DNA from 2 places in the Streptomyces sp. NPDC039736 genome. Region 2 is predicted to be linked to the other one. Evidence: riboswitches for the same ligand, from Rfam matches in the RefSeq annotation. Region 2 holds a riboswitch; the other holds the start of a gene.
What was found. Region 2 has a riboswitch for glycine ahead of gcvT (glycine cleavage system aminomethyltransferase GcvT). Riboswitches for the same ligand answer to the same signal wherever they lie in the genome.
Positions count from the first base shown of each region.

Region 1: another riboswitch for glycine. It lies ahead of gcvP (aminomethyl-transferring glycine dehydrogenase); the one in region 2 lies ahead of gcvT (glycine cleavage system aminomethyltransferase GcvT).

Region 1 is NZ_JBVIUQ010000013.1:180,662-184,053, forward strand. Features, by position in the region: gene gcvP (aminomethyl-transferring glycine dehydrogenase) at 1-1,395, opposite strand, end outside; glycine riboswitch at 1,596-1,692, opposite strand; gene ACZ56L_RS31875 (PRC-barrel domain-containing protein) at 1,820-2,137, shown strand; gene ACZ56L_RS31880 (DNA polymerase IV) at 2,222-3,392, opposite strand, start outside.
Region 2 is NZ_JBVIUQ010000010.1:291,295-294,686, forward strand. Features, by position in the region: gene ACZ56L_RS28885 (hypothetical protein) at 1-296, shown strand, start outside; gene ACZ56L_RS28890 (AAA family ATPase) at 354-1,013, opposite strand; glycine riboswitch at 1,169-1,266, shown strand; glycine riboswitch at 1,267-1,375, shown strand; gene gcvT (glycine cleavage system aminomethyltransferase GcvT) at 1,412-2,527, shown strand; gene gcvH (glycine cleavage system protein GcvH) at 2,682-3,059, shown strand; gene glyA (serine hydroxymethyltransferase) at 3,080-3,392, shown strand, end outside.

The DNA.
Region 1 (3,392 bases), on a different contig from region 2:
CAGCGCCTCGCCGATGTTCCCGTCCAGCGCCTCGATGTCGCCCTCGACACCGAACGCGGCCCAGACGGCGGCCACTTGCGCCCGTGCCGTGGTCTCGTCACAGGCGAAGGACACCAGGTCGGCGTCGACCCGGCGGATGTTCACGCCGTTCTCCCGCGCGGCGGCGACGACCTCGTCGGCCCGGCCCGGAACCCGTACGGTCAGCGTGTCGAAGTACTGCCCGTGCACGACGTCCACGCCGCCGGCCTTCAGACCCTCGGCGAGGATCGACGCGTAGCGGTGCGTGCGCCGCGCGATGCCCTTGAGCCCCTCGGGCCCGTGGTACACCGCGTACATCCCGGCCATCACGGCCAGCAGGACCTGCGCCGTGCAGATGTTGCTCGTCGCCTTCTCACGGCGGATGTGCTGCTCACGCGTCTGGAGCGCCAGCCGGTACGCCTTGTTGCCGTCGGCGTCCACGGACACGCCCACGAGGCGGCCCGGCAGGCTGCGCGCGAACTTCTCGCGTACGGCCATGAACCCGGCGTGCGGACCGCCGAAGCCCATCGGCACGCCGAAGCGCTGCGTGGTGCCCACCGCGATGTCCGCGCCCAGCTCGCCCGGCGACGTCAGCAGCGTCAGCGCCAGCAGGTCGGCGGCGACGGTGACGATCGCCCCGAGCTCGTGCGCGGCGTCGATCACCGGCTTGATGTCCCGCACCACGCCGGAGGCGCCGGGGTACTGGAGCAGCACGCCGAACACACCGCGCTCGGCGGCCTCGGCCGGGACGCCCTCGCTCAGGTCGGCGACGACGACCTCCACACCGGTCGGCTCGGCGCGGGTCCGGAGGACGGCGATGGTCTGCGGAAGCGTTTCCGCATCGACCAGGAACACACCGTTCTTGACCTTGCCCACGCGGCGCGCGAGCGACATGGCCTCGGCCGCGGCGGTGCCCTCGTCGAGCAGCGAGGCGCCCGAGGTCGGCAGCCCGGTCAGCTCGGCGACCATCGTCTGGAAGTTGAGCAGCGCCTCCAGCCGGCCCTGCGAGATCTCCGGCTGGTACGGGGTGTACGCCGTGTACCAGGCGGGGTTCTCCATCACGTTGCGCAGGATGACCGGCGGAGTGAAGGTCCCGTAGTACCCGAGCCCGATCATCGGGGCGAGCACCTGGTTGCGGTCGGCGAGGGTGCGCAGCTCGGCCAGGACCTCGGCCTCGGTGCGCGCGTCCGGGAGTCCCAGCGCCTCGGCGTTCTTGATGGCGTCCGGCACCGCGGCGGCGGTCAGCTCGTCGAGCGACCCGTAACCGACCTGCGCGAGCATCTTGGCCTGCGCTTCGCCATCGGGGCCGATGTGACGCTGCTCGAAGGGAATGCCACGCTCGAGCTCTGCGAGCGGAATACGACGGTTGGCGGTCATCTGCGGAAGGCCTCCTGGTCCGACACGACCTGCGAGGGGCACCACGGCACGGGTACCCGGACGGCCTCCCCCTCTGTCATCTCAACCTGAGAGCTTCACCGGAGCGCCACAGAACCGCGCCCCGACTTTCACCGTCGGTGAGGAAAGGCCACGCACCGGCCTGCGCCGGACCCGCCACCCGCCCTGCTTTCCAGAGTGACCTCGTCCGTGCGGTACAGGGGCCTGAGAGATTCCGGGGAGGAGTTGCTCCTTCGGCGCCTCCGACACGTACTCGGAGGACTCTCCCGCACGGGGTCAGCAGCCTCGGCCAGCCTACCAGCGCACTCATCGTTCGATCCCTCAAGTGGCCAGCCTCGGGAATCTGTTCTTTCGTAGTGTTTTACGGGGATTCACCCAGCAGCTGCTGCGACCAGTTGGAGGGACCGTGCAGACCGACATCGATCCGCGCAGCCTGATCGGCCGCAAGGCGTTCGACCGCAACGGCACGAAGATCGGAACCGTGGACGAGGTCTACCTCGACGACGCCACCGGCACTCCGGAATGGGCGGCCCTGCGCACGGGTCTCTTCTCCCGCGACGCCTTCGTCCCCCTGGAGCCCAGCCGCCTGGAGGACGACACCCTGCACATCCCCTTCGAGAAGTCCCTGATCCGCGACGCCCCCGACTTCGGTGTGGGCCGCCACCTCTCCCCCGAACAGGAACTCCAGCTCTACCACCACTACGGCCTCCACGTCCCCCAATGACAGGGGCGCCCCCGCGAGGACGGCACCGGGACGAGGTCCGCGGGCCCGGGGCGAGCCGCCGCCCCGAACGATGACCATCCGCCCCTACCCCACCAGCGGCAGCGGCTCCCCCGCCGCCAGATCCGGGTCATCGACCCGAAACGTCCGCACCCGCCCCGGCCCCGCCGACCCCGGTTCCTCGAACCGCACCGTCACCCGCCCCAGCCCGCTCCCCTGCACCCACCCCGGCCCGTACTCCACGTGCCGCACGTCGTGCCCGGCCAGCCACCGCCGCTCGCCGGGCTCCTCCACGGCGGGTTCCTCGACCGGTTCCGGAGCCACGACCTCCACAGCCGCCCCGGACGCCTCCGCGTCCCGCGCCGCCACCTGCGCGAACAGGTCCTCCTGCGTGAAGTCCGCCAGCCCCGTCACCCCCACCCCCAGCAGCCGCACGCCCCCCGTCGTGTCCACCCCCTCCAGCAACCGGGCCGCCGCCTCCCGCACGACCCCCGGATCGTCCGTCGGCCCCCGCAGGGTCTCCGACCTGGTCAGCGTCGAGAAATCGAATCTCCGCACCTTGAGCACCACGGTCCGCCCCGACCGCCCCGCCCTCCGCAGCCGCTCCACGCACCGGTCCGCGAGCCGCTCCACCTCCAGGCGGACCCGTACGCGGTCGTGCAGGTCCACCTCGAAGGTGTCCTCGACCGACACGGACTTCGCGTCCCGCTCGGCCACCACGGGCCGGTCGTCGAGCCCCTGGGCCATCCGGTGCAGCGAGGCCCCGTGCGCCTTGCCCAGCAGCCGTACGAGCTCGTCCTCGCCCGCCTCCGCCAAGTGCGCGACCGTCGTCATCCCGGCCCGCCGCAGATGGTCGCCGGTGGCGGGCCCGACCCCCGGCAGGATCCGCACCGGCATCGGCGCGAGCAGCTCGCGCTCGGTCCCCGGCGCCATCAGCCGCAGCCCGTCCGGCTTGGCCTCCTCCGAGGCGATCTTCGCCAGCATCTTGGACCCCGCGAGCCCCACGGAACCGCTGACCCCGGTCACCCTCCTGATCTCGGCCCGCAGCCACTCCCCGACCGCCCGCGCGGACGCCTCGTCGTCGGCGGCTCCGCCGGCCTCCAGATCCACGAAGGCCTCGTCCAGGCTGAGCGGCTCCACCAGCGGCGACAGCCGCCCCAGCAGCTCCATCACCTGCTCGCTCACCGCGCGGTACACGGCGAAGCGCGGCACCAGGTACGCGGCGTTCGGCGCGAGCCTGCGCGCCTGCGCCGTCGGC
Region 2 (3,392 bases):
AGCCGACGTCGGCCGGCGCCCGGCTGTCCCTGCTCCGGCCGGCCGACCCGGATGCGGGCTCCGCCACCGCGCCGGCCCCGGAGGACACGCGCACGCCGTCCACGGCCGTCGACCCGGGCCCGTCGGCCGCCGCCGCCCCGACCGCGCTGGAGGACGGCCTCAAGGCGTTCGCCAAGGCCGTCGCGACCGGCGACTGGAGCGCGGCGCGCCAGGCCCTGGGAACCGTGCAGCACGCTTCCATCGACCTGGCGGCCAAGGTGTGGTCCAAGACCTCGGCCGCCCGTTCCCCGGAGTAGTCCCGCCGCCCGCCGCCGGCGCACCCCGCCGGCGGCGGGCACCCGGGGCCCCGGCCCCTACTCCACCTCGAAGCCGATCTCCCTGAGCGCCCCCGCCGCGTCCCGGTCCAGCAGGACCGCCGAGGCGCACCCGGCCGGCAGCCGCCCCTGCTCCGCGTCCCCGACCAGGGCGCCGACGGCCCTGCGGTGCCGGGCGAAGGCGTAACCGGAGACTCCGCGTCCGCGCTCCCGCTGGCCGTCCCTGGCCACTTCGGGGGACACGTCGAGCAGGATCAGCCGCAGCCCGCGCCCGCGCCTGCGGGCCTCGCGCGCCAGCCACCGGCGCACCCACGCCTGCGTACCGCAGTCGTGCACGACGACGGACTCCCCGGAGCGCAGCGCACGGCGCAGCCCGGCGTAGTGCGCCACCCGGACGAGGGGCCGGTAGAGGGCGTAGGGCAGCAGACGCGGCGCCTTCGCGTCCCAGCGCTCGCGCACGTCCTGGGAGTCGATGGTCCGCACCCCCGTGGCGGCCCGCCCCATCAGCGTGGACTTGCCGCTGCCGGGCAGCCCGGACACCACGACCACGTCCCCCCGGGCGAACATCAGCCGCCGCGGACTGCGCCCCTCGCGTTCCCGCAGATCGCGTACGACCACGGTGGGCACGGGCCCCACCGCCCCCACGGCCGCCGCGATCCGCGGACCTGTCGTCGTAACGCATGCACTGGGCTGCTGCAACGTCCTCACCGCTCCCCCTCGGGTATGCCCTCACCCTTGCCCAAGAAGTGTAAAGAAAAGGTAATGCGGGACAAGCGATTTGCTGACCGGGAGGGCCGTGCAATGATGTGCGCGCCAGGCGTCCCCTGTGCACCCCCAACTTCACAAAGGCCGTATGAATCCGCGCGGGAGAGTCCTCGGCACCAGTGCCGCGGGACGCCGAAGGAGCAAGCTCCTCCCTTGAATCTCTCAGGCCCCGTACCGCGCGGGCGAGGCAGATCTGAAAAGCGGGTCCCCCCACCGGGCGGCCCCACCCAAGGTGCAAGCCGCACGCGCGTGTCGCGACGGCGAACCTCTCAGGTTCCGATGACAGATGGGGAGGACCGTCCCCGTCGTCATGCCCTGGGAGTCCTTCCGTCATGAGCACCGCCCCCCGCCACACCGCCCTCGATGCCCTGCATCGCTCGCTCGGCGCGACGATGACCGACTTCGCGGGCTGGGACATGCCGCTGCGGTACGCCTCCGAGCGCGACGAGCACAACGCCGTGCGCACCCGGGCCGGCCTCTTCGACCTCTCCCACATGGGGGAGATCACGGTCACCGGCCCGCAGGCCGTGGACCTCCTGGACTTCGCCCTCGTCGGCAACATCGGCACCGTGGGCCTCGGCCGCGCCCGGTACACGATGATCTGCCAGGAGGACGGCGGCATCGTCGACGACCTGATCGTCTACCGCCTGGGCGAGACCGAGTACATGGTCGTCGCCAACGCCGGAAACGCCCAGGTCGTCCTGGACGCCCTGACCGCCCGCGCCGAGGGCTTCGACGCGGAGGTCCGCGACGACCGCGAGGCGTACGCCCTGATCGCGGTCCAGGGCCCGGAGTCCCCCGGCATCCTGAAGTCCGTCACGGACGCCGACCTGGACGGCCTGAAGTACTACGCGGGCCTGCCCGGCACCGTCGCCGGGGTCCCGGCGCTGATCGCCCGCACCGGCTACACCGGCGAGGACGGCTTCGAGCTGTTCGTCGAGCCGCGGCACGCGGAGGCCCTGTGGCGGGCGCTGACCGAGGCGGGCGCGGGCGTCGGCCTCGTCCCGTGCGGCCTGTCCTGCCGCGACACGCTGCGCCTGGAGGCGGGCATGCCGCTGTACGGCAACGAGCTGACCACGCGGCTCACCCCCTTCGACGCGGGCCTCGGCCGGGTCGTCAAGTTCGAGAAGGAGGGCGACTTCGTCGGCCGTACGTCCCTGGAGGCGGCCGCCGAGCGCGCCGAGACCGCTCCGCCGCGCAAGCTGGTCGGCCTGATCGCCGAGGGCCGCCGCGTCCCGCGCTCCGGCTACCAGGTCGTCGCGGACGGCGAGGTCATCGGCGAGGTCACCTCCGGCGCCCCGTCCCCCACCCTGGGCAGGCCGATCGCCATGGCGTACGTCGACGCGGCCTTCGCGGCGCCGGGCACGGCGGGCGTCGGTGTCGACATCCGGGGTACGCACGAGCCGTACGAGGTCGTCGCGCTCCCCTTCTACAAGCGCCAGAAGTAGCGTTCCGGGGCGCCTCCCGCCGGGCGGGGCGCCCCGGACGTGACGTACGCCGCCCGCCCCTCCGCGGCCGATACGTCCCCTTCGCGGCGTACGCCCGTCTCATTCCGCAAGACCCCGTTCCTCAGCACTCCCCCGCATCCAGGAGAATTCAGCCATGAGCAACCCCCAGCAGCTGCGTTACAGCAAGGAGCACGAGTGGCTCGCGACGGCCGAGGACGGCGTCGCGACGGTCGGCATCACGGAGTTCGCGGCCAACGCGCTCGGTGACGTCGTCTACGCCGACCTCCCCTCCGTCGGCGACACGGTCACCGCGGGCGAGACCTGTGGCGAGCTGGAGTCGACCAAGTCCGTCAGCGACCTGTACTCCCCGGTGACCGGTGAGGTCGTCGAGGCCAACCAGGACGTCGTGGACGACCCCTCGCTGGTGAACTCCGCCCCCTTCGAGGGCGGCTGGCTGTTCAAGGTGCGCGTCACGGACGAGCCGGGCGACCTGCTCTCCGCCGACGAGTACACCGCGCTCTCCGGCAACTGAAACCCCTAGGGACTCGCCTGATGTCGCTTCTCAACTCCTCCCTCCACGAGCTGGACCCGGACGTCGCCGCCGCCGTCGACGCCGAGCTCCACCGCCAGCAGTCCACCCTCGAAATGATCGCCTCGGAGAACTTCGCTCCGGTCGCCGTCATGGAGGCCCAGGGCTCGGTCCTGACCAACAAGTACGCCGAGGGCTACCCGGGCCGCCGCTACTACGGCGGCTGCGAGCACGTCGACGTGGTCGAGCAGATCGCGATCGACCGCATCAAGGCGCTCTTCGGCGCCGAGCACGCGAACGTCCAGCCGCACTCGGGCGCCCAGGCCAACGCCGCCG